DNA from 3 places in the Methylibium sp. T29 genome. Region 3 is predicted to be linked to each of the others. Evidence: predicted binding sites of a transcription regulator. Region 3 holds the regulator's gene; each other region holds the start of a gene.
What was found. The regulator sigma-54, encoded in region 3, starts transcription at its own class of promoters, with help from an activator protein. The targets are predictions, from matches to a motif close to TGGCANGNAANCTGCTTT.
Positions count from the first base shown of each region.

Region 1: a site for sigma-54 is predicted at 10,043-10,060, ahead of x551_RS10750 (P-II family nitrogen regulator). Genes of this name have one in related genera too.
Region 2: a site for sigma-54 is predicted at 3,856-3,873, ahead of pedF (cytochrome c-550 PedF). Genes of this name have one in related genera too.

Region 1 covers NZ_AZND01000072.1:36-12,138, reverse strand. Annotated here, with positions in the region: partial or broken gene x551_RS10785 (lipid-transfer protein) at 1-1,114, opposite strand, end outside; gene x551_RS10780 (long-chain fatty acid--CoA ligase) at 1,152-2,696, opposite strand; gene x551_RS10775 (DUF5938 domain-containing protein) at 2,705-3,835, opposite strand; gene x551_RS10770 (TetR/AcrR family transcriptional regulator) at 4,005-4,628, shown strand; partial or broken gene x551_RS10765 (potassium transporter Kup) at 4,639-6,524, opposite strand; gene gshA (glutamate--cysteine ligase) at 6,641-7,936, opposite strand; gene amt (ammonium transporter) at 8,090-9,616, opposite strand; gene x551_RS10750 (P-II family nitrogen regulator) at 9,643-9,981, opposite strand; gene x551_RS10745 (YifB family Mg chelatase-like AAA ATPase) at 10,228-11,745, shown strand.
Region 2 covers NZ_AZND01000023.1:3,325-15,427, forward strand. Annotated here, with positions in the region: gene purH (bifunctional phosphoribosylaminoimidazolecarboxamide formyltransferase/IMP cyclohydrolase) at 1-291, shown strand, start outside; gene x551_RS05455 (lysophospholipid acyltransferase family protein) at 343-969, shown strand; gene x551_RS05460 (phosphatidate cytidylyltransferase) at 966-1,940, shown strand; gene ruvC (crossover junction endodeoxyribonuclease RuvC) at 1,940-2,494, shown strand; gene x551_RS05470 (ABC transporter substrate-binding protein) at 2,521-3,351, opposite strand; gene pedF (cytochrome c-550 PedF) at 3,348-3,821, opposite strand; gene x551_RS05480 (sigma-54-dependent Fis family transcriptional regulator) at 4,102-6,240, shown strand; gene x551_RS05485 (response regulator transcription factor) at 6,313-6,945, opposite strand; gene x551_RS26975 (ATP-binding protein) at 6,923-8,269, opposite strand; partial or broken gene x551_RS05495 (methanol/ethanol family PQQ-dependent dehydrogenase) at 8,449-10,304, shown strand; gene x551_RS26420 (pentapeptide repeat-containing protein) at 10,425-10,772, shown strand; gene x551_RS26425 (pentapeptide repeat-containing protein) at 10,772-10,999, shown strand; gene x551_RS05505 (c-type cytochrome) at 11,003-11,512, shown strand; partial or broken gene x551_RS05510 (PQQ-dependent methanol/ethanol family dehydrogenase) at 11,608-12,103, opposite strand, start outside.
Region 3 covers NZ_AZND01000243.1:72-4,570, forward strand. Annotated here, with positions in the region: partial or broken gene x551_RS18515 (SPOR domain-containing protein) at 1-252, shown strand, start outside; gene x551_RS18520 (thiol:disulfide interchange protein DsbA/DsbL) at 312-956, shown strand; partial or broken gene lptA (lipopolysaccharide transport periplasmic protein LptA) at 1,138-1,496, shown strand; gene lptB (LPS export ABC transporter ATP-binding protein) at 1,672-2,427, shown strand; gene x551_RS18530 (RNA polymerase factor sigma-54) at 2,427-3,950, shown strand; partial or broken gene x551_RS18535 (THUMP domain-containing protein) at 4,045-4,499, shown strand, end outside.

The sequences.
Region 1 (12,103 bases), on a different contig from region 3:
GCGCCGTCGACCTGGCGCTGCTCGGCCGTGCCGCGCAGCTGGTGGGTCAGCTCGTAGCACTGCGCCAGGCCGGTGGCGCCGAGCGGATGGCCCTTGGAGAGCAGGCCGCCCGAGGGGTTGGTGACCACGCGACCGCCGTAGGTGTTGTCGCCGGCGTCGATGAAGGCGGCGGCGCCGCCCTCGGGGCACAGGCCGAGCGCCTCGTAGGTGATCAGCTCGTTGTGCGCGAAGCAGTCGTGCAGTTCCACCACGTCCAGATCCTCGGGACCGATCCCGGCCTGCTCGTAGACGCTCTGCGCAGCGGCACGGCTCATGCCGGCCCCCACCACCTTCATCATGTCGCGGCTGTCGAAGGTGTCGGGCCGGTCGGTGGTCATGGCCTGGGCGCGGATCGCCACGTCGGTGCGCAGGCCGTTCTTCCTGGCGTAGGCCTCGGAGACGAGCACCGCCGCCGCCGCGCCGCAAGTGGGCGGGCAGGCCATCAGGCGCGTCATCACGCCGGGCCAGAGCATGGGCGCGTTCATCACGTCCTCGGTGCTGAGCTCCTTGCGCAGCAGCGCCAGCGGGTTGCGCGCGGCGTGGCGGCTGGCCTTGGCGCGGATCCGGGCGAAGGCCTCCAGCGGCGTGCCGTACTTCTGCATGTGGCCGAGGCCGGCCCCGCCGAAGTAGCGCAGCGCGAGCGGCAGCTCCGGCATGCCCACCAAGGCCTCGGCCTCGCGGTCGAAGTCCTCGAAGGGGCTGGGCCGGTCGTCGAACACCGTGCCGAGCGCGCCGGGCTTCATCTGCTCGAAGCCGAGCGCCAGCACACAGTCGGCGGCGCCGCTCTCCACCGCTTGGCGCGCAGGAACAGCGCGGTCGAGCCGGTCGAGCAGTTGTTGTTGACGTTGATCACCGGGATGCCGGTCATGCCGAGCTCGTAGACCGCCTTCTGGCCGCTCGTGGAGTCGCCATAGACATAGCCCACGTAGGCCTGCTGCAGCGCGTCGTAGCCGATGCCGGCGTCGGCCAGGGCCTGGCGACCGGCCCGCGCGGCCATCAGGTGATAGGGCTCGCTGGCGCCGGGCTTGGCGAAGGCGATCATGCCCACGCCGGCAATGCAGACTCTGTTGGCCATGGCGGCTCTCCGATGGGTGCGGTGGCTGGAAGGCAGCTCAACTCGATTCTGCAGGCTTCAGCAACGAGGCACGGATGTCCTTCTTCAAGACCTTGCCGACCTTGGAACGTGGCAGGTCGGACCAGATCTCGACCTGCTTGGGCGACTTGACGCTGCCGATGCGGGCCTTGACGAAGGCCTGGATGTCCTCGGGCTTCACGCTGCGGCCGGCGTGCAGCTGCAACACCGCCACCACGCGCTCACCCCACTTGTCGTCGGGCAGACCGATCACCGCGCTGTCCTGCACGTCGGGATGCTGCATCAGCGCCTGCTCGACCTCGACCGAGTAGACGTTGAAGCCGCCGGTGATGATCATGTCCTTGGCGCGGTCGACGATGAAGAGAAAGCCGTCGGCATCGAGCCGGCCGATGTCGCCGGTGTGGTGCCATCCGTGGCGGCCGGCCTCGGCCGTGGCCTTGGGATCCTTGTAGTAGCCGGCCATCACCAATGAGCCGCGCACCACGATCTCGCCGGTCTCGCCGGTGGGCAGCAGGCGGCCCTCGCCGTCCATCGTGGCCACCTGGACCAGCGGGCCGGGCCGGCCGGCCGACGACAGGCGCGCGCGCGCTACCGCGCCGTCGGTCTGGAAGTGCTCGCGGGGCGACATCATCGAGATCATCATCGGCGCCTCGGTCTGCCCGAACAGCTGCGCCATCACCGGGCCGATCTTGGTCAACGCCTCCTCGAGCCGCGCCGCCGAGATCGGCGCCGCGCCATACCAGAAGCACTGCAGCGAATCGAGCCTCGCCGTGGCCAGGCGCTCGTGCTGCAGCAGCATGTAGATCAGCGTCGGCGGCAGGAAGGTGTGGGTGATGCGGTGGCGCTCGATCAGCGCGAGGAACTCGCCCAGATCGGGCTTCGGCATGATGACCACGCGGCCACCCAGCGCCATCACCGGCAGGCACAGCACGCCGGCCGCATGGGTCAGCGGCGCCAGCGCCAGGTAGGAAGGCCGCCCGTCGAACGGATAGCCCATCAGCGTCAGCGCCGACATCGTCTCGAGGTTGCGGCCGGTCAGCATCACGCCCTTGGGACTGCCGGTGGTGCCGCCGGTGCCCGCGATCATCGCCAGGTCGTCGGGCGGCTCGACGTGCAGCGGCTCGTCGCCAAGACCATGCAGCCAGTCGCCGAAGCCCGCCGCGAACGGCGCCGGCTGATCGAGGCAGACCAGCAGCCGCAGCTTGGGCAGGCCGGCGCGCATCTGCTCGACCATCGGCGCATAGTTGCTGTGAAAGATGACACAGGCGCAGTCGAAGGCGTCGAGCACGTAGCGGTTCTCGCTCGCCTCGTTGCGCGGGTTGATCGGGCACCACACGGCGCCGGCGCGCGAGATGCCGAACACGCAGGCGAAGGCCAGCGCGTGGTTGCTCGACAGCACCGCGACCTTGTCGCCCGGTGCGATGCCCGAGCGTTGCAGGCCGCGGGCGACGCGGTGGCTGATGCGCTGCACGTCGGCGTAGCTCAGGTCGGCGTCGCCCATGGTCAGGCAGGGCGCGTCAGCGCTGAGCTGGGCGCCCTTGTCGAGGTAGTCGACCAGTCGCATCGCGCGGCCTAGCGGTGGACGGTCAGGATCGGCGCCTGCACCAGGCCGAAGCTGCGCAGGGCGCCGAGCAGTTCGTGATGTCCGAAGGCCTGGCAGCCGGAGGCGAAGCCGACGCGCCGGGGCGCCTGCTGCAGCAGCGAGGCCGCCGCAAACGCCTGCAGCAACCCGGTCTGCTTGTAGTTGCAGTTGCCGAAGATCACGCAGTGCGCGCGCACCAGCGGGCCGGACGCGTGGACCGAGTCGACCGACTTGTTGAGACGCGGGTTCTCGCGTGGTGGCATGGTATTCATCACGCCGGCAGCCGTCTGGGCCAGCGCGGCGTAGCGCTCCTCGGGGTTCATGCCCTCGGTCGCCTTCAGCGCCGCCGCGACGATCAGCGGCACGCCCTGCATCAGCGGCTTGTTGAACACGCCGCCCAGCACCTTGACGGTGGCCACACGCGGGTCGCGCTTGAACCACACCGGATGCGAGGTGCCGCCCCAGGGCAGCGCCAGCGCGGCCTCGTGCTGGCCCGGGATGGTCACGTTGTAGAGACCCGCGTCGGGCTGCCACTCGACGTACCTGTTCTGGTCGAGGTAGTAGGCCTTGGACGTCGCAGCATTGACCAGGATGGTCTGCGTCGACGCGATCGTCGGGCTGCCGCCCCAGAACACGGCGATGTCGAGCGTGTCGAGCCCCGGCGTCTCGAGGCACAGCTGCGCGGCGATCTCGCCGGTGGTGTACATGTGCGCCAGGCCGGGCGACAGCAGCAGGCCGGCGGCGGCGAACTGGGCGCCGTACTGTTCGTCGAGCGTGATCAGCCAGTCCTGCTCGCCGGTGGTGTCGGTGTAGTGACAGCGGGCGGCCAGGCAGGCCTCGACGACCTCCGGGCCGAACTTCGCGAACGGTCCGACGGTGTTCAGCACCACCGACGCGCCGCGGAACAGCTCGGTCAGCGCCGCAACGCTGTGCGGCACCTCGGCGATCTCGTAGCTCGCGGTCTCGATGCCCGGCACGTTGGACTGCATCGCCGTCTGCAGCTTGTCCGCGCTGCGACCCGCGGCGATGAACGGGATGCCGTACTCGCGAAGGTACTCGCAGATCAGGCGGCCGGTGTAGCCGGAGGCGCCGTAGACGACGACGGGCTTCTTGTTGCTCATGCTGTCTCCTCGTCGGTCGTGGAGGCCGACCGTTCGATGCATGCTAGGAGTGGCCTTGACAAGCGTCAAGTATTTTTTGGACAGTCGTCCAGATTCTCCGCGCCGCAGACTGGCCAGGGCTTGCGCTGTGCTATCTTGGACAGCATCCGCGACCGTTCCGTACCGATCCATGACCCGCGCCGCCGCCCCCCGAGTCGACAAGTTCGCCGAGCGCCGTGCCGAGCTCGGCGCGGCTGCGCTGCAGGCCCTGGCCGAACTGGGCTATGCGCGCACCAGCCTGCGCGAGATCGCGCAGAAGTCCGAGTTCTCGCACGGCGTGCTGCACTACTACTTCAAGGACAAGCTCGACCTGATCCTGTGCAGCATGCGCCAGTACAAGGCGCGCTGCGTCGTGCGCTACGACCAGGTGACGGCGGAGGCCACCAGCTTCGACGAGCTGATGACGGGCTTCCTGGCCGTCCTCGGCGAGACGGTGCGCCGCGAGGCGCCGCTGCACCGCCTGTGGTACGACCTGCGCGCGCAATCGCTGTTCGACGAGGGCTTTCGCACCGACGTGGCAGAGATCGACAAGAGCCTCGAGAAGATGATGTGGCGCGTGATGTCGCGCTTCGCCGAACTGGCCGGCGAGCCGCTGCGCCTGCCGGCCAGCGTGATCTACGCGACCTTCGACGGCCTGTTCCAGCAGTGCCTGCTGAAGCACCTGTCGGGCGACCGGCAGGCGATCTCGGCGCTGCAGAAGAACGTGCGGCTGGTGGTGGTGCAGCTGGTCGGCGCGCCGACGCGGCTGCAGTAACGCGGCCCGCTCAGATCTCGACCTTCGAGCCCAGCTCCACGACGCGGTTGGTCGGCAGGTTCAGGAAGTCAGCCGCCGCCGCCGCGTTGCGGTGCATGCTGCAGAACAGCTTCTCGCGCCAGATGGCCATGCCCTTGCCGATGGTCGGAATGACGATGTCGCGCGACAGGAAATAGCTGGTCTCCATGTCGTCGAGCTGCACGCCACGGCCCCGCAGCAGCGCCAGCGCCTCGGGCACGTCGGGTTCGTTCTTGAAGCCGAAATTCAGCGTCACCTGCCAGCAGCAGTGGCCCAGCGACTCGATCTCGCAGCGCTTGCTGAACGGGATCCACGGCACCTCGTGGTGCCTGACGGTGACGAACAGGTTCTGCTCGTGCAGCACCTTGTTGTGCTTGAGGTTGTGCAGCAGCGCGTTCGGCGTGCTGCCCTGCTCGGCCGCCAGGAACACCGCCGTGCCCTGAACCCGCGTCGGCGGCTGATGAACACCGACTCCAGGAAGCTCTTCAGGTCGATCGCCTCCTCGCGCAGGCGCTCGCTCATCAGCCGGCGCCCCTGTTTCCAGGTCATCATCAGCGTGAACATGGCCGCCCCGATGGCCAGCGGGAACCAGCCCCCGTCGAGGATCTTGATCGCGTTGGCCGCGAAGAACATCGCATCGACCAGAAAGAAGAAGCCGGTCGCAGCGACGCACAGCGCCCATGGGTATTTCCAGCTGTAGCGGATCACGAAGAAGGTCATCGTCGTGGTGATCAGCATGTCGGTGGTCACCGCGATGCCGTAGGCCGAGGCCAGCTTGCTGCTGGAGCCGAAGGTCACGACCGCCAGCACGATGCAGGTGTAAAGCCCCCAGTTCACGAACGGCACGTAGATCTGTCCGGTCTCCTTGACCGAGGTGTGGGTGACCCGCAGGCGCGGGAAGTAGCCGAGCTGGATCGCCTGTTTGGTGACCGAGAACGCGGCCGTGATCAGCGCCTGCGAGGCGATCACCGTCGCCAGCGTGGCCAGCACGATCAGAGGGTAGAGCGCCCACTCGGGGGCCATCTCGTAGAACGGATTCTTCACCGTCTCCGGCCGCTGCAGCAGCATCGCGCCCTGGCCGAAGTAGTTGATCATCAGCGCCGGCATCACGAGGCTGAACCACGCGAGGCGGATCGGCCGCTTGCCGAAGTGACCCATGTCTGCATACAAGGCCTCGGCCCCGGTCACACACAGCACCACGGCGCCGAGCGACACGAAGGCCGTGCCGGGGTGCTGCCACATGAAGGCGAGAGCGTAGTGCGGGCTCAGCGCGGCCAGCACGGCCGGGTTCTCGACGATGTGCACCACGCCGAGCAGCGCCAGCACGATGAACCACACGGCCGTCACCGGCCCGAAGAACTTGCCGATGCCGCCGGTGCCGAAGCGCTGCGCGGCGAACAGCAGCGTCAGGACCACCAGCGTCACCGGCACCACGTAGCGGTGCAGCCCGGGCGCGGCGACCTCCAGACCTTCCACCGCCGACAGCACCGAGATGGCGGGCGTGATCACGCCATCGCCGAAGAAGATCGCCGTGCCGAACACACCGAGGATCAGCAATCTCCGGCGCAGCGCGGGCCGCTCCTTCACGGCCGTGGAGGCCAGCGCCAGCATCGCGATCAGGCCGCCTTCGCCGTTGTTGTCGGCGCGCAGGATCAGCAGCACGTACTTGAGCGAGACGATGACCGTCAGCGTCCACACCACCAGCGACAGGATGCCGTAGATGTTGTCCGGCGTGATGTCGATGCGCCCGTGCGCGAAGACCTCCTTCAACGCATACAGCGGACTGGTCCCGATGTCGCCGTAAACGACGCCGACGGCGCCGAGGGTCAGGGCCGCCAGCTTGGAGCCGGTCGGTGGATCGGAGGATCGAGAGTGCACGAAATGGGCGCGGGGTCGGCGAGGGCCCCCATTCTGCGCTGCGTCCCAGGGCGGATCCGCTTTGGGTTGTTGCAGCGCAGCAACGCGATGCCGCCTCGGCGCGAAGCCGGCGCGCGCTACTCGTAGACCTCGGCGTCGGGGTCGGTCGCTTCGAGTTCGTAGCTGGCGCCCAGCATCGCCAGCCGTCCGATCACGCCGTACATGTAGAAGCGGTTCGGAGCGCTGGCACCGGGCTTCTCGCCCGGCCGCGGCAGATGGTGGCTTTCGGCGAAGGCCAGCGGCACGAAGCTCGCCCCCGGCGAATTGAGGTTCTCGTCGATGCCCCGCTCGGCGTGCACGCGGTAGAAGCCGCCGACCACGTAGCGGTCGATCATGTAGACCACCGGCTCGGCCACGGCGTCGTTCATGCGTTCGTAGGTCGGCACGCCCTCCTGGATGATCACCTCGGAGACCTCCTGGCCGTCCTTGATGACGCTCATCTTGTTGCGCGCCTTGCGGTTGAGCTCGTCCAGGTCCTTGGCGTCGCGCACCGTCATGATGCCCATGCCGTAGGTGCCGGCATCGGCCTTGACGATGACGAACGGCTTCTCCTGGATGCCGTACTCCTTGTACTTGCGGCGGATCTTGCCGAGCAGCGCGTCGGCATGGCTCTGCACGCACTCCTGGCCGGTGCCGTCCTGGAAGTTGACCTTGCCGCACTTGGCGAACATCGGGTTGATCAGCCACGGGTCCATGCCCAGCAGCTTGGCGAACTTCTTGGCCACTTCCTCGTAGGCCTGGAAATGCTGGCTCTTGCGCCGCACCGCCCAGCCTGCATGCAGCGGTGGCAGCAGGTATTGCTCGTGAAGGCCTTCGAGCACCTTCGGAATGCCCGCGGACAGGTCATTGTTGAGCAGGATGGTGCAGGGGTCGAAATCCTTCAGCCCCAGGCGGCGCTTGCTGCGCAGCAGCGGCTCGAGCGTCAGTTCGGAGCCGTCGGGCAGCGCCAGGCGCGTCGGCTCGGTGATGCTGTCGTCCAGCGTCCCCAGCCGCACGTTCAGGCCGGCAGCACCGAAGATCTGCACCAGACGCTGCACGTTCATCAGGTAGAAGGTGTTGCGGGTGTGCTTCTCGGGGATCAGAAGGAGGTTCTTCGCCTCGGGGCAGATCTTCTCGATCGCCGCCATCGCCGCCTGCACCGCCAGCGGCAGCATCTCGGGCGTGAGGTTGTTGAAACCGCCGGGGTAGAGGTTGGTGTCGACCGGCGCCAGCTTGAAGCCGGCGTTGCGCACGTCCACGGAGCTGTAGAACGGCGGCGTGTGCTCCATCCACTCGAGACGGAACCAGCGCTCGATCGCCGGCATGGACTCGAGGATGCGCTGCTCCAGCTCGTTGATCGGTCCGTTCAGGGCGGTAATGAGGTGGGGGACCATGGAGCAAGCCTTTGGCGTAACCGGAAACGGGATTCTAGGCAGGTGGCGGTTCGCGCGCTGCTTGCAAGTCCGGCCATAAAAAAGGCCGCCCGAAGGCGGCCTGGCTGCAAGCCCCGGCCGGCGTGGGCCGGCACGGGGCAACTCACGGAGAGATCACTTGTGGTACGCGGTCTCGCCGTGCGAGGTGATGTCGAGGCCTTCGCGCTCGGCATCCTCGCTAACGCGCAGGCCGATCACCAGGTCGGTGATCTTGTAGGCCACCACCGAGACCACGCCCGACCAGACGATGGTCAGCAGCACGGCCTTGGCCTGGATCCACACCTGCGAGGCGATCGAGTAGTCGGCCGCCGAGATGACGCTGGCGGTGACCCAGTCGGTCACGTAGCCCGGGCCGCCCAGGGCCGGCGAGTTGAACACGCCGGTCAGCAGCGCACCGACGATGCCGCCGACGCCATGGACGCCGAACACGTCGAGCGAATCGTCCGCGCCGAGCAGCTTCTTCAGGCCGCTGACACCCCACAGGCAGGCGAAGCCGGCGACGAGGCCGATCACCATGGCGCCGACGATGCCGACGTTGCCGGCGGCCGGCGTGATGGCCACCAGGCCGGCCACCGCACCCGACGCCGCACCCAGCATCGAGGCCTTGCCCTTGAACAGCGACTCACCGACGCACCAGGCCAGCACGGCACAGGCCGTGGCCGAGAAGGTGTTCAGGAAGGCCAGCGCGGCGCTGTTGCCGGCTTCCAGCGCGGAGCCCGCGTTGAAGCCGAACCAGCCCACCCACAGCAGCGAGGCACCGACCATCGTCAGCGTCAGCGAGTGCGGCGTGAAGGCTTCCTTGCCGTAGCCGATGCGCTTGCCGACCATGTAGGCACCCACCAGACCCGCGACGGCGGCGTTGATGTGCACCACAGTGCCGCCAGCGAAGTCCAGCGCACCCCACTGCCAGATCTGGCCGGCCTTGCCATTCATGGCATCAACCACTTCCTTGCCGGTGTAGGCGTCCGGACCCATCCAGTACCACACCATGTGGGCGATCGGCGTGTAGCTGAAGGTGAACCACAGCGTGACGAACAGCAGCACCGCGCTGAACTTGATGCGCTCGGCGAAGGCGCCGACGATCAGGCCGCAGGTGATCGCCGCGAACGTGGCCTGGAAGGCGACGAACACGATCTCAGGGATGACCACGCCCTTGCTGAAGGTGGCACCCATCGCGAATGCGCCGGTGGCGGGATCGAACACGCCCTTCAGGAACAGCCGGTCGAAGCCGCCGATGTAGGCGTTGCCTTCGGTGAACGCCAGGCTGTAGCCGTAGATGAACCACAGCACGCTGATCAGCGAGAACACCACGAAGACCTGCATCAGCACCGACAGCATGTTCTTGCTGCGCACCAGGCCGCCGTAGAACAGCGCCAGGCCGGGGATCGACATCATGATGACCAGCAGCGTGGACACCAGCATCCACGCGACGTCGCCCTTGTTGGGCACGGGCGCGGCTGCGGCCGGCGCCGCTTCGGGCGCGGAGGCTTCGGCAGCAGGGGTAGCGGCGGCGGCCGCTTCGACGACTGCGGCAGCGGCGGGCGCCGATGCAGCTTCCTGGGCCATCGCGACATCGGCGAAACCGAGTACCGCAACGCCGAGCGCCAACGACGTGGCGAGGGAGGCAATGAGCTTTCTCATGTTTGACTCGTTCCTGTTGAAAGCGCTCAGAGCGCGTCCTTGCCGGTTTCGCCGGTGCGGATGCGGATCACCTGCTCGAGGTTGGTGACGAAGACCTTGCCGTCACCGATCTTGCCGGTGCGGGCCGAGGCTTCGATCGCTTCGATCACGCGGTCGACGATGGCGTCATCGACGGCTGCCTCGATCTTGACCTTGGGCAGGAAGTCGACAACGTACTCCGCACCGCGATACAGCTCGGTGTGGCCCTTTTGGCGGCCGAAGCCTTTGACTTCGGTCACCGTGATGCCCTGAACGCCGATAGCGCTCAAGGCCTCACGAACTTCGTCAAGCTTGAAGGGCTTGACAATGGCAGTCACCATCTTCATGGCGTTCTCCTTGGGTGGACGGGACGGTTACAAGGTCTCGGTTCAGAGCACGAACGACGACTCAGCAGGTTCTGTGCCACTGCGCCATAACAGGGAGTCGCGAGCCGAACCGGGGACGCTTGTATCGGTGGCGCCCCAAAACAGGGATGTCTGCAACTTTTGGCACCCCTGCGGTGCCAAAGTGCGAGCCAACCACCCTTCGGTGGGCTCGTGGTGGCGGAGGCGCGATGCCATGATCGATCGGACATGTCGCTCGCCGTTGTCCACAGCCGTGCTCTCGATGGGCTCGATGCCCCCGAAGTCACCGTCGAGGTGCATCTGGCGAACGGTCTGCCGAGTTTCACGCTCGTCGGTCTGGCCGACACCGAAGTCAAGGAGGCGCGTGAGCGAGTCCGTGCCGCACTGCTGAACAGCGGCCTGGCGTTTCCCCACAACCAGCGCATCACGGTCAATCTGGCGCCAGCCGATCTGCCCAAGGAGTCGGGCCGCTTCGACCTGCCGATCGCGCTGGGCATCCTGGCCGCCAGCGGCCAGATCGATGCGGGGCGACTGGCCGATCTGGAGTTCGCCGGAGAGTTGTCGCTCGCCGGCGACCTGCGGCCGGTACGGGGTGCGCTGGCGATGGCGCTGGCCGCGCGACATGAGGGCCGGGAACGCCCGCTGGTGCTGCCGGACCCGAGTGCGCGCGAGGCCGCCTTGATCGAAGGACTGCAGGTGCGCTCCGCCAAGCACTTGCTCGACGTGGTCAGTGCGCTGCTGCCCGGCGACGCAGCGCAGCCCCTGTCGGCGGCCACGCCCTGGCCGCGTCCGCCGACGGCACCCCGGTGGGGCGAGTTGCGCGACGTGAAGGGGCAAGCCGCCGCCAAGCGCGCGCTCGAGGTTGCCGCGGCGGGCCAGCACAGCGTGCTGCTGGTCGGTCCACCAGGGGCCGGCAAGTCGATGCTGGCGCAGCGCTTCGCCGGCCTGCTGCCACCGCTGAGCGACGAACAGGCGCTGGAGTCCGCGGCCGTGCTGAGCCTGGTGGGACGCTTCGACGCCGGTCGCTGGCGCGAGCGCGTGCTGCGTGCCCCGCACCACAGTGCTTCCGCGGTCGCGCTGGTCGGCGGCGGATCACCACCGCGGCCGGGCGAGATTTCGCTGGCCCATCACGGCGTGCTGTTCCTCGACGAGTGGCCGGAGTTTCCTCGCGCCGCGCTGGAGGCCCTGCGTGAGCCCTTGGAAACGGGTCGCATCACGATCTCGCGCGCGGCGCGCCAGGCCGAATTCCCCGCGCGCTTCCAGTTGATCGCGGCGATGAACCCCTGCCCTTGCGGCCACGCCGGCTCCACATTGAGAACCTGCCGCTGCTCCAGCGACATGGTGGCTCGTTACCAGGGCCGCATCAGCGGCCCGCTGCTCGACCGCATCGACCTGCAGGTGGAGGTGCCGGCGGTCGGCCCCGAGGCGCTGTCGGCCCTTCCCGACGGAGACCCGAGCGAGGCCGTCGCCGAACGTGCCGCACGAGCGCGCGAACGGCAGCACCGGCGCCAGGGTTGCAGCAACGCATTCCTCGACAGCAACGGCATCGACACACACGTGGCGATCGAGCCCGGTGCGGCGCAGTTCATGCAGGCCACGTCCTTGCGACTCGGTTGGTCGGCCCGCGGCCAGCACCGCCTGTTGCGGGTGGCGCGCACCATCGCCGACCTGGCCGGTGCCGAGCACATCGGTGTCGGCCACGTGGCCGAGGCGATCCAGTACCGCCGCGTGCTGGCGGCAGGCTGAACGAACGGGCCCTTTGACTCGACGCGCGCGCTCAGGCGGCGCGCAGCGTCGTTCCGTCGACCTTGACCCGCGCACCGACCGCCGGCGCCTGCGACTGCTGCAGCGTGCGCAGCTGCCGTCGTCCATGCGCACGCGCACGCTGTAGACCGTCTTCGCCTTCACGTTCTTCTCGATCTCGTGACCGGCCACGCCACCGCCCACCGCACCGAGCACCGTCATCGCGGTACGACCGTTGCCGCCGCCGAACTGGTTGCCGACCACGCCACCGAGCACGCCGCCGGCGACCGCGCCAACGCCGCTGGCCTCGCCCTTGACCTTCACCGCCTGCACCGACTCGACCACGCCGCACTGCGCGCAG
Region 2 (12,103 bases), on a different contig from region 3:
TTCTGCGGCGACGGCATGACGCTCGGCGTCGGCGCCGGCCAGATGAGCCGGCTCGACAGCGCGCGCATCGCCAGCATCAAGGCCAGCCACGCCGACCTGAGCCTGGCCGGCTCGGCGGTCGCGAGCGACGCCTTCTTCCCGTTCCGCGACGGCCTCGACGTGCTGGCCGATGCCGGAGCGCGCAGCGTCATCCAGCCCGGCGGCAGCCTGCGCGACGACGAGGTGATCGCCGCCGCCAACGAACGCGGCATCGCGATGGTGCTGACAGGTGTGCGTCACTTCAGGCACTGAGCACGGCCGGCAGCGGGGCCCTGTGGCGCGTGCTCCGAATAGCAGGGGACCATGTCCGCCGCCGCCGACTCGGTAGGCCTGCTGCTGTCCTTCCTGGCACGGCTCATCACCGGGGCGCAGGGGCACTGGTACGGCTGCCCGCCGAAGGCAGAGCAGCGCATCTACTTCGCCAACCACCAGAGCCACCTCGACTGGGTGCTGATCTGGGCCGCGTTGCCGCGCGACCTGCGCGCCCGTACGAGGCCGATCGCCGCGAAGGACTACTGGACCGCCAGCCCGCTGCGCCACTGGATCACGCGCGAGGTGTTCAACGCGGTCTACGTGGCGCGCCAGCGCACGGACGACCAGGACCCGCTCGAGCCCCTCGTCGAGGCCCTGCGAAGCGGTGACTCGCTGGTGATCTTCCCCGAGGGCACGCGCAGCAACCGCGGCGACCCGCAGGCCTTCAAGAGCGGCCTGTACCACCTGGCCGAGCAGTTCCCCACGGTGCAGTTGATCCCCGCATGGATCGACAACGTGCAGCGCGTGATGCCCAAGGGGGAGGTGGTGCCGGTGCCCATCCTGTGCTCGGTGACCTTCGGCGCGCCGCTGGCGCCGCTGACGCCCGGCGAGAGCAAGCGCGACTTCCTCGACCGCGCACGCGCGGCCGTGGTCGTGCTGAAGGACGTCGCGGCATGAGCGGCTTGCGGCAGCTCAGTGCCTCGCAGCAGGTGGGCCTGCTGTTCCTGCTGGTGTTCGGCGCGCTGCTGCTGATCAGCGCCGTGGCCCTGCTGCGCTCGCTGCGCGAGCGCGGTGAAGAGAGCCGCGACCGGCACGAACGGTTCAAGCGCGAGCTGCGCGCCCTGTGGATCGGCGCCTCGGTGTTCTGGCTCGCCTGGGTGTCGGGTGCGGCGGGGGCGACACTGCTGTTCGGCGTGCTCAGCTTCCTGGCGCTGCGCGAGTACATCACTCTGATGCACACGCGGCGCAGCGATCACCGCAGCCTGATCCTGGCCTTCTTCATCGTGCTGCCGCTGCAGTACCTGCTGGTGGCCAACCGCAATTTCGACCTGTTTTCGGTCTTCATTCCGGTCTACATCTTCCTGGCGATCCCGGTGGTGAGCGCGCTGGCCGGCGACCCGGAGCGCTTCCTCGAGCGCAACGCGAAGATCCAGTGGGGCATCATGGTCTGCGTCTACGGCATGAGCCATACACCGGCGCTGTTGCTGCTGCAGTTTCCGAACCGCGAGGATCGCGGGGCCTTCCTGGTGTTCTTCCTGGTGCTGGTGGTCGCGGTGGCCCACATCGCTCAGGAGGCCGCGAGCCGGCGCCTGCGCCGCCGCCCCGTGGCGCGCCACATCAGCCGCAGCTTCAGCTACCGTGCCTGGCTGATCGGCGCGCTGGTGGCGGCGATCGTCGGCGGTCTGCTGTACTGGATCACACCCTTCAAGCCGGGGCAAGCGATGGTGATGGCGCTGATCGCCAGTGCCTGCGGCACGATGGGCGAGTTCGTGATGAAGGCGCTCAAGCGCGACGCCGGCGTGCACTACTGGGGCAACCGCGCCTCGGTCACCGGTGCGGTGGGCCTGCTCGACCGCGTGGCGCCGCTGTGCTTCGCGGCGCCTGTGTTCTTCCATTCCGTGCGCTGGTACTTCAACCTGAGCTTCTGATGGCGACACGGATCCTCGGCATCGATCCAGGGCTGCGCACCACCGGATTCGGCGTGGTCGAGTGCGAGGGGTCGCGGCTGCACTACATCGCCAGCGGCACGGTACGCACCGACGCGCTGCCGAACGGCGACCTGCCGGGGCGGCTGAAGATCATCTTCGAGGGTGTGCGCGAGGTCGCGGCGCGCTACCAGCCGGACTGCGCCGCGGTCGAGATCGTGTTCGTCAACGTCAATCCGCAATCGACGCTGTTGCTCGGTCAGGCCCGGGGCGCGGCACTGGCGGCGCTGGTGTCGGGCGATCTGGCCGTGGCCGAGTACACCGCGTTGCAGATGAAGAAGGCGATCGTCGGCCACGGCCACGCCCGCAAGGAGCAGGTGCAGGCCATGGTGGCGCGGCTGCTGTCGCTGCCCGGTGAGCCGAGCCGGGACGCAGCCGATGCGCTCGGCCTCGCGGTCTGCCATGCGCACGCGGGCGCGTCGCAGGCGGCGATCGCCGCCGTCAGCCCGCTGGCGCGGCGCGCCCATGCGCAATACCGCAAGGGCCGCAGCTATTGACCGGCGCCGAGGCCGGTCGGCGGCGATCAGCCGCGCCAGACGACGTTGTGGCGCCGGAAGAGATCGCGCAGGCCTGTGCCGTTGTTGAGGTCGATCAGGCGGCGCTGCATCACCTGCGCCAGGTCGGTCGCGCCGCGCTTCACGGCACAGCCGACCACCCAGCCGTTGCGCGGCGCTCGCGGGATCGGCGGCAGCGGCACGATCTTGTAGCGCGGCTGGCCGGCGAGCGTCGCCTCCAGTTCGGAGGCCAGGCCGGCGGCCGCCACCACCTCGCCGGAGAGCAGGGTCTTCGCCGCTGCCACGCCGTCGGCGTGCTGGGTGCTGAGCGTGTCGCGGAGGGCGCCGGAGTCGGCGCTGGCCAGCAGGTAGCCCGGCAGGGACACGCCCGCCACCGCGATCTTCTGCCCGCGCAGGGCCTCGATGGTCTCGGGCGTCGGACCGCGCTCGCTGTCCCAGGCCAGCATGACCGTCTCGCGGTAGTAGGCGCCGAACACCTCCACCTGCGGATTGGCCTCGATCAGCGGGCGGTCCATCGGCACATGCAGCATCACGTCGGCCGGACCCCAGCCGAGGTAGTGGCCGCGCCAGACGGCGTTGCGCAGGTCGTCGCCGACGCTCTCGCCGGCCGGGATCGGCAACAGGCTGAGCGGCACGCCCACGCTGTCGGCCAGCACCGCGGCCAGATCGACATCGACGCCCTGACCGTTCAGGTTGAACGGCGGCATGTCCTGGTAGACCGCCACCACCAGCCTCCCGCTGCGCCGCACGCGTTCCAGCGCGCTGCCCTCGGCACGGAGCGGCGCGGACAGCGGCGCCAGTGCCGCGGAGGCCCCCAGCAACCGGCGACGGGAGATCACAGCGGCTTCTCGCGGCGGGTTTCGAGGTAGCTCTTGATGGCCCAGACCGCTTCCTGCTGCATCACGCCCTCGAACGGCGGCATGTAGACGGCGCCGTTGCGGGTGCGTCCGTGGCGCACCGTGGTGGCGTAATACTCGTCCATTTCCTTCACGCAGGCGGCCTTCTTCTTGTCGTCCTTCAGCGTGGCGCATTCGCCGTCGAGCTTGCGCAGATCGGGAGCGATCCCGCCGGAGATGGCCTCCAGGCCATGGCAGCGGGCACAGTTCTGGTTATAGGCCGAGGTGCCGATCTTGATGGCCTCGTCGTTCTTGCGGTACGGATTCTCGGCGCGCCATGTATCACCGAGCGCGGGGAGCGACTGGGTATCGACGGCCTGCGGCGTGACGTCCCCGTGGGCGTAGGCGCCCGCGGCGCCGGCGATCAGGCTCAGCGCGACGAGATGGCGCAGGCACTGGGTACGAAAGTTCATAGAAAGATGCTCCAAATCAGAGGGACAGTCCGAGGGTGCAAGTGATGTGCCATCGCCACAGTTCTGCCCCGAACCCCTGCTCGTGACGGTTCACACCGTCATTTTGCTCCACACTGGAGCATACTGACGCTCCCCATGGATGTGCCGCAGGGCCAGGCTGGCACGGTGACAGGGGGACGATTCAGGCAGTGACGACAAGGCGTTCAAACGCCTAGGCAATGGACACACAGCAGAGGCGGCTGCCGGCCGCCCGAGAGGCTGACGCCCCCAAGGAGACACGATGACCGCATCCCCCACCGCCACGCGCGCTGCCCAGCGTGACAGCCGGCGCCCGTCCGGGTTCGGCCATTCCGCGACGAGCGTCTGGCTGCCGCCGGACCCGGGTCACGTCGACACCATCGCGCAGTCGCATGAACGCTGTGCCTCGCTGCGGCTGAGCCCGATCCGGCCGCCGGACCACACCCCGCTGATGCGCTCGGATCTGGCGGTGGCCCGGGAGCGCAACCGCTGTCTGTCGCTCCATGCGGTGCCGGTGATGGAGATGCTGCTGGAGCAGATTCTCGCGACGCAGAGCATGGTGCTGCTGACCGACGTGCAGGGCACGGTGCTGCATTCGATCGGTCACGACGACTTCCTGACGCGTGCGTCCAAGGTCGCGCTGGCGCCGGGCGTCAACTGGAGCGAATCGAGCAAGGGCACCAACGCCATCGGGACCGCGCTGGTCACCGAAACGCCGACCATCGTGCATGCCGACGAGCACTTCGTCCACGCCAACCAGTTCCTGACCTGCTCGTCCTCGCCGATCTTCGATCCGCGCGGCAACCTGGTCGGCGTGCTCGACGTCAGCGGCGATCACCACTCCTTCCACGTCCACACGATGGGCCTGGTGAAGATGTCGGCGCGCATGATCCAGAACCACTGGCTGATCGAGGACAGCCACCAGACCCTGCGCCTGCATTTCCACCTGCGTCGCGACTATCTCGGCACGCTGATGGAAGGCATCGTCTCCGTCGGGCAGGACGGCAAGCTGCTGGCCGCCAATCGCGCCGCACTGGACATGCTGCGCCTGTCGGGCGCGGCCTTGCGGATGAACACGGTCACCGGCCTGTTCGGCGTGTCGCTCGGAGCGCTGGTCGACCATTTCGGCTCGACGCTGTCGACGCCACTGGAGCTGAGCCTGCCCGACGGCCGCCAGATCCATGCGAACGCCCGCTTCAATGGCACCGGCTGGCACCAACTGGGCCGCGCCCGTGACGATCAGCCGGAGGCGCTCGCCCACGAGGCGGCCCGCGAGCCGGCCGCCCGCGACGCGCTGCCCGACACCGCTCGCGAACCGACGGCCCATCCCAATGCCGTGCCGCCGTCGCCGAGCCTGCGACAGCTGCAGACCGGGGATGCGCGCATGGACGACGTGGTCACGCGCGTCAAGCGAGTGCTCGACCGCGACATCCCGGTGCTGATCCAGGGCGAGACCGGCACCGGCAAGGAAATGCTGGCCCGCGCGATCCACCAGGGCTCGCGCCGCGCCAGCGGCCCCTTCATTGCCGTCAACTGCGCATCGATCCCCGAGACCCTGATCGAGTCGGAGCTGTTCGGCTACGAGGAAGGCGCGTTCACCGGCGCGCGCCGCAAGGGCGCCGTGGGCAAGGTCCTGCAGGCGCACGGCGGCACGCTGTTCCTCGACGAGATCGGCGACATGCCGCTGGGCCTGCAGGCGCGGCTGCTGCGGGTGCTGCAGGAACGTGAGGTCACGCCGCTCGGTGGCACGCGGGCGCTGCCGGTCGATGTGTCGGTCATCAGCGCGACCCATCAACCGCTGCGAGAACTGATCGACCGCAAGCAGTTTCGCGAGGACCTGTACTACCGCTTGAACGGCCTGGTGGTGCAGTTGCCGGCGCTGCGCGAGCGCACCGACCTGCTGGCGCTGACCGAGAAGCTGCTCAAGCGCGAGTGCCGTGGTCGTCTGCTGCGCCTCGACGCCGAGGTGTTGCGGCTGATGCAGGCTTGCCGCTGGCCGGGCAATATCCGCCAGTTGGCCACCGTGCTGCGCACCGCGGTGGCGATGGCTGGCGACGATGCCGTGATCACCGTCGACCACCTGTCCGAAGACTTTCTGCAGGATGCGCGTCGCACACTGGACGAGGAGCCCGCCTCGGTCGCCGCCTCTCGGCCGCCGGTGAGCATGGCCCAGCACACTAACCCGCAACCCTCGGACGCGGCAGCACCCGACGGCCTCGGCAGCGCCCAGGTCGGCGAAGCGCCGGGCGGACGCAGCACGCTGCACCAGCTCGAGCACGACACCGTCCGCCGCGCGCTGGCCGAGGCCGGCGGCAACATCTCGGTCGCCGCCCGGCGACTGGGCATCAGCCGCAACACGATCTACCGCAAGCTCTACTGGCCGCCAGGCGCCGGCCGTTGAGCGCCACCGGGTGCAGTGCCGGCGAAAACCAGGTCCGGACGGATCTGCGTCGGCGCCGGCACCGCGCCGTGGTCAGAGCTCGACCAGGCCGTTCTGCGCCGCCAGCCGCAGCAATTGCAGGTCGTTCGCTGCACCCAGCTTCTGCCGGATCAGCGACATGTAGTTCAGCACCGTCTTGTCGCCGAGGTGCATGGCCTCGGCGATCGCACGCGTCGCGAGGCCCTGGGCGGCCAGCCGCAGCACATCGAACTCGCGCGGCGTGAGCTGCCGCAGCGGCCCGCCGCGCTCCACTTCCAGGGGATCGAGCATCGCCTCGACCAGTTCGCTGGAAAACACCCGGCGGCCCTGAGCGACCTGACGCACCGCATCCAGCATCGCCTGCGGGTCGGAGTCCTTGGTCAGGTAGCCCAGCGCACCGGCGCGCAAGGCCTGCAGTGCATAGCTCTGCTGGGCGTGCATCGTGAACACCAGGATCCGCAGCGAGGCCAGCCGGGCGCGCAATCTCTGGATGGCCTGCAGGCCGCTGTCGTCCTTCAGGCTGAGATCGACGACGGCGACGTCGATCTGCTGCAGGCGCAGTTGCTCGCAGGCCTGAGCCGAGGTGGCGCAGGCTGCGACCACGCACATGTCGGGCTCGGCATCGATGAGCTGCCGGTACCCCGCCCGCACCACCGCGTGATCGTCAAGCAGCAAGACGTGTATCAAGCATTTCTCCCTCGAGTGACTCGGTGACGGCGACGGCCGGCACCGGCACCCAGACTTCGACGCACAGGCCAGGACCGGCGTTGTCGACCAGTCGCAATCCGCCACCCACCATGGCCAGGCGCTCGCGCATGCCGAGCAGGCCGAGGCCACCCCGCGGCAGCGCACTGGCGCGGCCGCAGCCATCGTCGATCACCCGCATCCGCACACGCTGCACGGCCGGCACATCGATACGAACCTGCACTTCGCCGGCGCCGCTGTGTCGGTAGGCGTTCGTCAACGCTTCCTGCAGGCTGCGGTAGAGCGCGAGCGCGGCATCCTCTGGCAGTGCCGGCAGCGGCACGGCGATGTCGGCCCGGATCGTCACCGTTGGGTGATGAGCCCGGGCCCGATCGATCAAGCCCGCCAGTTCGTGCGCCAGTCCTTCGGCCTCGAGCCCGTGCGGCCGCAGCCGGCTCAAGAGCGTGCGCAGCTGCAGTCGGATGCATCCCAGCGAAGCGACCATCTGGTCCGCGCAGCGCGCCAGCTCTACCGGATCAAGCCGTGCGGCATGGCGCTGAAGCAGCGAAGCCGTGGCCGACATGGCGGTCAGATGCTGGCCGAACTCGTCGTGCAGGTCGCTCGCCAGCCTGCGCCGCTCGCGCTCCTGCACGTCGATCAGTCGCTGGGTGAGCCGGCTCTGCTCGCACCGCGCCGTGGCCAGTCCGGCGGCGAGCTCGTCGATGCCCCGCGCGATAGCCGCGTACTCGCGCAGCCTCAAGGCCGGGAAGCCCGGTTCCGGCTGGCCGGCCTGCAGCCGGGCCAGTCCGGCACACAGCACGCTGGCCGGCGCCAGCGCTTGGCGCACGATCCACCACACGCCGAACAGCATCGCCCCGCCGGCCACGAGCAACAGCAGCAGCAACGGCAGCACATCGCCCAGTACCTCGTCGATCTCGCTGTCGGGCGCCGGTTCGACGATCAGCGTTCGCGGACCGATCGCGATGCGGTGCTGGGCCACGGGCTTTCCCGCGGGCGCCAGCCGGCGAGCGTAGTCGTGGAGCAGTGACACCTGCTCCAGGTTGTCCTGACTCGGCTCATCGGCCCAGCGCACCCGCAGGTGCCGTGCATGCCCCTCCGCGAGCAGGGCCTGCAGCCGGAGTTGGCTGTGCGCGTCGCCGAGGTTTGCCTCCGCAGCAGTCGACAGCAGTTCCACCACCGCGTTGGCGCCCTGCATCTCGTCCTGGATGCCCGAGCGCAGCGCCACGGCGGTGTAGACCAGCGTGATCCCCAGCCACAGCGCCGCGAGCAAGGCGAGCCAGACCACGAGGCGCTTGCTCAAGTCCATGGGTGTCTCCTTTGCTACGTCGATCGCATGCACACCGGGCAGGCAGCAATCGTCATTCCTGACCCGATCGCGGCGAGCGGGAGGATCTCCCGATCTCGCGCGGGCGATCTCCCGATACACCGTGGACCCCGCTTCCTAGACTCCGGCTCGCTCGTACACCACAACATGAGGAGATACCGATGAGCAAGCATCCCGTCCGTCACGCCCTGTCCGTCGCAGCGGCGCTGGCCGTCCTGGGACTGTCCCAGGGTGCGCACGCCGTCAAGAACGTCACCTGGGAAGACATCTCGAACGACGACCGCACGAGCACCGACGTCCTGAGCTACGGTCTGGGCCTGAAGGCCCAACGCTACAGCCCGCTGAAGCAGATATCGACCGCCAACGTGCAGAAGCTCGTCCCGGCATGGAGCCACTCCTTCGGCGGCGAAAAGCAGCGCGGCCAGGAAGGCCAGGTGCTGGTGCATGACGGCGTGATCTACGCGACCAGTTCCTACTCTCGCTTCACGGCGCTCGACGCGAAGACCGGCCGGCAGCTGTGGACCTACGAACACCGCCTGCCCGACGACATCCGTCCGTGCTGCGACGTCGTCAACCGCGGCCCCGCCATCTACGGCGACAAGGTCTACTTCGGTACGCTCGACGCACGCGTCGTGGCGCTGGACCGCGCCACCGGCAAGGTGGTGTGGAACGAGAAGTTCGGTGACCACAAGGTGGGCTACACGATGACCGGCGCGCCCTTCATCGTGAAGGACAAGAAGTCCGGTCGCGTGCTGCTGATCCACGGCTCGTCGGGCGACGAGTTCGGCGTCGTCGGATGGCTGTTCGCACGCGATCCCGACACCGGCGCCGAGGTCTGGGCTCGCCCGATGGTCGAGGGCCACATGGGCCGCCTGAACGGCAAGGACAGCACGGTGACCGGCGATGCGAAGGCCCCCTCGTGGCCGCGTGACAAGGACGGCAAGCTGGTCGAGGCGTGGCACCAGGGCGGCGGCGCGCGTGGCAGACCGCGTCGTTCGATGCCGAGAACAACACCATCGTGATCGGCACCGGCAACCCGGCGCCGTGGAACACCTGGAAGCGCACGAAGGAAGGCGACGACCCGCGCAACTGGGACAGCCTGTTCACCTCGGGTCAGGCCTACGTCGATGCGTCGACCGGCGAACTCAAGGGCTTCTTCCAGCACACGCCGAACGATGCCTGGGACTTCTCGGGCAACAACTCGATCGTGCTGTTCGAGTACAAGGACCCGAAGTCCGGCAAGCTGGTGAAGGCCGGCGCGCATGCCGACCGCAACGGCTTCTTCTTCGTGACCGACCGCGAGAAGCTCGCGACCGGCGCCGGCTATCCGAACAAGCCGACCGCGCTGCTCGGTGCGTGGCCGTTCGTCGACGGCATCACCTGGGCCAAGGGTTTCGACCTGAAGACCGGCAAGCCGATCGAGAACAACAACCGTCCGCCGGCCCCCAAGCCCGGCGCCGACAAGGGCGAGTCGATCTTCGTGTCGCCGCCGTTCCTGGGCGGCACCAACTGGATGCCGATGAGCTACAGCCCGGACACCGGCCTGTTCTACATCCCGGCGAACCACTGGGCGATGGACTACTGGACCGAGCACCTGACCTACAAGGCCGGCTCGGCCTACCTCGGCCAGGGCTTCCGCATCAAGCGGCTGTACGAGGACCACGTCGGCACGCTGCGGGCAATCGACCCGGTGACCGGCAAGATCGCGTGGGAACACAAGGAGAAGCTCCCGCTGTGGGCCGGCACGATGACGACGGCCGGCGGCCTGCTGTTCACCGGCACCTCCGACGGCTACGTGAAGGCCTTCGACAGCAAGACCGGCAAGGAACTGTGGAAGTTCCAGACCGGCTCGGGCGTGGTCTCGGTCCCGGTGACCTGGGAGCAGGACGGCGAGCAGTACGTCGGCATCCAGTCGGGCTACGGCGGCGCCGTGCCCCTGTGGGGCGGTGACATGGCCGAGATGACCAAGAAGGTCACGCAGGGCGGCTCGATGTGGGTCTTCAAGCTGCCCAAGTAGGCAGACCCCGCTCGTGAGGGGCGGACCGGCGACCCCGCCGGCCCGCCCCTTCGTCCTCACTCCCCTTCGGCCGACGACAACATGACCTCCTCATCCCTGCGATCGCTGCACGCAGTCGCCGTGCTGGTGACGCTGACGGCGGCCCTCGCCGGCGTTCGACCCGTCCAGGCGACGGAAGACGACGGCAACGCCGCCGCGCCCGACTACCTCAACGGCTGCGGCATCTGGCCGCACACGCGCTGCCCCGGCGTCGACCTGCGCGGCGCCGATCTGTCGGCCCGCAATCTGGCCGGTGCCGACCTGCGTGGCGCCAATCTGGCCGGCGCGGACCTGCGCGTCGCCAACCTGGCCGGTGCCAATCTCGACGGCGCGAATCTGGCCGGGGCGAAGCTCGGCAAGATCAATGCGCCCACCGCCACCTTCCGCGGCGCGAATCTGGCCGGCGCGACCTGGAGTTCGCGCGCGTGATGCGCTGCGACTTCAGCGATGCCGACTTCACCGGCGCGAATCTGGAGATGGTCCGCGCCGCCTTCTCCTGGTTCGTGCGCGCGAAGATCGTCGACGCCAACCTGCAGGAGGGCAAGTTCAGCACCGTGAACTTCACCGGCGCGACGATGAAGGGCAACGTGCTGCGCTTCGCCATCTTCCCGGACTCGACCTTCGATCAATGCACCGGTTGCCCCACGGACTGGTAGGCCATGCACTCACCCATCACGAGCATTCCCCGCGGCGTCGCAACGGCCCTTCGCACGACAGCGCTGACCGCCGCCCTGATCGGCGCGGCCGGCGTCGCGGCGCAGCAGGGGTCGACAGAACCGATCACGACGCCGGTGACCATCGATCTCTCGGCCTTGCCGGTGCTTGGCGCGCCATGGCGCGAAGACAACCCCTATCGCGGCGACGCGCAGGTCGCCGAGATCGGGCGCGCGCTCTTCAATCAGGCCTGCGCCCGCTGCCATGGCGATGACGGCAATGCCACCCATCACGTCGGCACCGACCTGCGGCGCCTCGACAGCTACTGCTTCGCCAAGATCAAGGACCTGGCCGCCCGCCGTCACTGCCTGCGCGACAACGATCACTACTTCAAGGAATCGGTGCTGCGCGGCAAGATCCGCGTCGGCGTGACGCACATGCCGCCCTGGGAAGGCGTGCTGACGCAGGAAGCCGTGTGGTCGCTGAAGACCTTCCTGGAATCCCGCAGGCCGTGAGAACGGTACCGGTCGGCCACGAAAAACGGCACGGACGCGCGAGCGTCCGTGCCGTGCAACGCGCCCGGTCATCCCGGGCGTGGTACTCGCTCAGTTCACTTCGGCAGCTTGAACACCCACACGGTGCCGCCCTGCTCCAGGAAGTTGACCTTCTTGGCCACGTCGCCACCCCACAGCGGCACGGCGCCGCCCCAGCCGGAAACGACCGAGACGTACTGCTCGCCGTCCTGCTGCCAGGTGACCGGCGGCGCCACGACTCCCGAACCGGTCTGGAATTCCCAGACGACCTTGCCGGTCTTCGCGTCGGCGGCCTTCAGGAAGCTTCCGGCGTGCCCCAGAACACCAGGTTGCCGGCCGTCGTCAGCACACCGCCCCACAGCGGCGCGTTGTTCTTCACTTCCCAGACGGTCTTGCCGGTCTTCGGGTCGATCGCACGCATCGCGCCGATGTACTCGTCGTTGATCGTCTTGATCGTGAAGCCGGCGCCCAGGTAGGCCGCGCCCTTCTTGTAGGTCACGGGCTCGTTCCAGATCTCCATGCCCCACTCGTTCGACGGCACGTAGAACAGCTTGGTGTCCGGCGAGTAAGCCA
Region 3 (4,499 bases):
ACCGGCGCGTCCGAGGCGTTTGTCTATTTCGTGCAGGTCGGCGCCTACGCGCGCACCGAGGAAGCCGAGGCCCAGCGCGCCAAGCTGGCGATCCAGGGCTTCGAGTCCAAGATCACCGAGCGCGAGCAATCGGGCCGGACGATGTACCGTGTGCGCGTCGGCCCGTTCGTGCAGCGCGCCGAGGCCGAGAAGGTGAAGGAAACGCTGGACGGCGCCGGCATGGTGTCGGCGCTGGTGCGGGTGCAGAAATGAACTTCGCGGCGTGGGGATGACTCCACCGCTGCGTCTGTCTGAACGCTGAAAGGATGCTCATGAACCGTCGTGACTTCACGACCCTGTCGCTGGCCACCACCTGCGTCGGACTGCTGCCGGCCTTCGGCCACGCCCAGGGCGGTCCGGTCGAGGGCAAGGACTACGTGAAGCTGTCGCAGCGCCAGCCGACGCAGGACCCGAAGAAGCTCGAGGTCGTGGAGTTCTTCTGGTACGGCTGCCCGCACTGCCACGCCTTCGAGCCGATGCTCGAATCCTGGGTCAAGAAGCTGCCGCCGGACATCACCTTCCGGCGCCTGCCGGTCGCCTTCCGCGAGGTGCCGTTCGTGCTGCACCAGAAGCTGTACTTCGCGATCGAGGCCCTGGGGCTGGTCGACACCCTGCACCGCAAGGTCTTCACCGCGATGCACGTCGAACGCAATCCGCTGAACACGCCCGAGGCGATCGGCGACTTCGTGGCGAAGAATGGCGTCGACAAGGCCAAGTTCCTCGACGTGATGAACTCGTTCTCGGTGCAGACCAAGGCCCGCCAGGCCGCCGCGCTGTCGGCCGGCTACAAGATCGACGGCACGCCGGCGATCGGCATCAACGGGTCCTACTACACCTCGGGTTCGCTGGCCGGCAGCAACGACCGCGCGCTGGCGATCACCGACCACCTGATCGCGCAGATCCGCAAGGGCGGCTGACCCTCGTTTGGCGTCGACGCGACAGCGGCCGTCGGAGCGGCGGCCGGCCGTGGCAAGCGATCGAACTCACCCTAGAATCGGCAGCAAGATTCATGCCGATTCCCTCCATGTCCGCTCCGACCCCCTATCCTGCATCGCGGTGCACCTTGCTGGCGCAGCTGTTTGCCGGGCCGTCCTGGCGGTGCTGGGGCTGGCCCTGCTGCCGGCCTTCGCCGCCGAAAAGGCTGACCGCAGCCAGCCGCTGGCCTTCACTGCCGACTCGGCCCGGGTCGACGAGGTCAAGCAATTGAACATCCTGTCGGGCAACGTCGAGATCACCAAGGGCAGCATCGTCATCCGCGCCGACCGCGTGGAGGTGCGCCAGAGTCCCGAGGCTACCAGTCCGCGGTGGCGACCGGCTGGCCGAACAAGCGTGCCTACTTCCGCCAGAAGCGCGGCAGCAACGACGAGTACATCGAGGGCGAGGCCGAGCGCCTCGAGTACGACGGCCGCGGCGACACCGTGCGGCTCGTGAACCAGGCCGTGCTGCGGCGCTTCCGCGGCAGCACGCTGGCCGACGAGGTGGCCGGCAACACCATCTCCTACGACAACGTGACCGAGGTCTTCCAGGTGCTCGGCGGCCCGGCCTCCGCGGCCGCGCCAGGCCGGGTGCGCGGCGTGCTGACGCCGCGCGAGAACCCGGCTTCGGCGCCAACTCCGGGGCGGGGACGCGGCCATGAACACGGCGATGGCGAGCCGCCTGGAGGCTCGCGGACTGCAGAAGAGCTACGGCGCCCGCAAGGTCGTCAAGGACGTGCACCTGGCCGTTGCGGCCGGCGAGGTGGTGGGCCTGCTGGGCCCGAACGGCGCCGGCAAGACCACCAGCTTCTACATGATCGTGGGCCTGGTGCGCGCCGACGCCGGCGAGATCCGCATCGACGGCGCGCCGATCGAGCGCCTGCCGATCCACCAGCGCTCGCGCCTCGGGCTGTCCTACCTGCCGCAGGAGGCCTCGATCTTCCGCAAGCTCACCGTCGAGGAGAACATCCGCGCGGTGCTGGAGCTCCAGTTCGACGAACGCGGCAAGGCCTACACCAAGGCACGCATCGACGAGCTGCTCGACGGCCTGCTGCACGACCTGTCGATCGACAAGCTGCGCGACAGCCCGGCACCGGCACTGTCGGGCGGCGAACGGCGGCGCGTCGAGATCGCCCGCGCGCTGGCCACGCAGCCGCGCTTCATCCTGCTCGACGAGCCGTTCGCCGGCGTCGATCCGATCGCGGTGATCGAGATCCAGCGAATCATCGGCTTCCTCAAGAGCCGCGGGATCGGCGTGCTGATCACCGACCACAACGTGCGCGAGACCCTGGGCATCTGCCACCGCGCCTACATCATCAGCGAAGGACGCGTGCTGGCCGAAGGCACCCCCGAGCAGATCGTCGAGAACGCCGACGTCCGCAAGGTCTACCTCGGCGAGCACTTCAGGATGTGATGAAGCCTTCCCTGCAGGTCCGTTTTTCGCAGCATCTGGCGCTCACGCCGCAGCTTCAGCAGTCGATCCGGCTGCTGCAGCTTTCCACGCTCGAGCTTCACCAGGAAGTCGAGCAGATGCTGGAGCAGAACCCCTTCCTCGAAGTGGAGGAAGATGCGCCGACCCCGTTCGACGCGCCGGTGGAGCGCGCCACGGCCACGGAGCGCCAGGCCGATGACGCCTGGGAGGGCTCGGGGTCCGAGGTGGCCGCCGACCCCGAGCCGGTCGCGGTGGATGCGGCCGAGTTCGGCACCACCGAGCGCGAGGACTGGGAGAACGGCACCGAGCGCGAGGACTTCGACGGCATCCGCGAGACGCCCGGCAAGGCCGGCAACAACGACAGCGACGAGTTCGACCCCATGGAGCGCAGCAGCGCCGGGGTGAGCCTGCAGGACCACCTGCGCGACCAGTTGCGCGGCATGCGCCTGAGCGACGAGGACCGCGGCGCGGTGATGGTGCTGATCGAATCGCTCGACGAGGACGGCTACCTGGCCGACCCCCTGGAAGAGATCGCCCAGCGCCTGGCCGGCGACGAGGACGACATCGCGGTCGAGGAGCTGCTCGACCGCCTGCGCTGCGCGCTGAAGTGGCTGCACAACCTGGAGCCGCTGGGCGTCGGTGCGCGCGACCTGTCAGAGTGCCTGACGCTGCAGCTGCGGGCCGGACCGCGCTGTGAGGCGCAGATGATCGCGATCCTGATCTGCAAGTACCACCTCGAGTTGCTGGCGCGGCGCGACGGCAAGAAGCTGATGGCCGCCACCGGCGCCGACGAGGAGCTGCTGAAGGCCGCGCAGGCGCTGATCGTGCGCTGCGAGCCCAAGCCCGGCCGGCCCTTCACCAAGGCCGAGGCCAACATCATCGTGCCCGATGTCATCGTGCAGAAGGCCGGCCGCGGCTGGCGCGTGGTGCTCAACCCCGACGTGATGCCCAAGCTGCGCATCAACGACCTCTACGCCCAGGCCATCAAGCAGCAGCGGGGCGCGCGCACCGAATCGGGCGCGGGCCTGAGCTCGCGGCTGCAGGAGGCGCGCTGGTTCATGAAGAACATCCTGCAGCGCTTCGACACCATCCAGCGCGTGTCGCAGGCCATCGTCGAGCGCCAGAAGGCCTTCTTCAGCCATGGCGCGATCGCGATGAAGCCGCTGGTGCTGCGCGAGATCGCCGACGAGCTGGGTCTGCACGAGTCGACCATCTCGCGCGTGACCACCGCCAAGTACATGTCCACGCCCTACGGCACCTTCGAGCTGAAGTACTTCTTCGGCTCCTCGCTCAACACCGAGGCCGGTGGCAATGCGTCGAGCACCGCGGTGCGTGCGCTGATCAAGCAGCTGGTCAGTGCCGAGGACGCCAAGAAGCCGCTGTCGGACAGCCAGCTCAGCAGCATGCTGGAAGAGCAGGGCATCCAGGTGGCACGCCGCACGGTGGCGAAGTACCGCGAGGCGCTGAAGATCGCGCCGGCCAACCTGCGGCGCACGATGATGTGACGACGAGGTCTCGGGCCCGAACCGGCAACAAGACCCAGCGCCCCGCCCGGTGTCGACCGAGGCGCGAGCGCAACCCTCGAACCCCTCTGCACGCATGAACGTCGCCCTTCCGCCCGACGCCCCGCCGTCCTCCTTGTTCCTCCCCTGCGCGGCCGGCGTCGAGGCGCTGCTCGCCGACGAGGTTGCCCGGTTGCTGCCGGGCGCGGCGGCGCAGACGCAGCGCGGCGGCGTGATGGTGCGCGGCGGCCCGCGCGAGGCGATGGCACTCAACCTCGGCAGCCGGCTCGCCCAGCGCGTGCTGTGGCAGGTGGCCGATGCGCCCTACCGCAGCGAGGACGACCTGTACGCGTTGGCCCGCAGCCCGCGCTGGCCCGACTGGATCACGCCGACGCAGACCCTGAAGGTGGACGTGACCGCGCAGCGCGCGCCGCTCAAGAGCCTGAACTTCGCCGCGCTGCGCATCAAGGACGGTGTCTGCGACGCGATGCGCGACGCGCTCGGCGCGCGCCCGAGCGTCGACACCCGCCGCCCCGACCTGCCGCTGCTGCT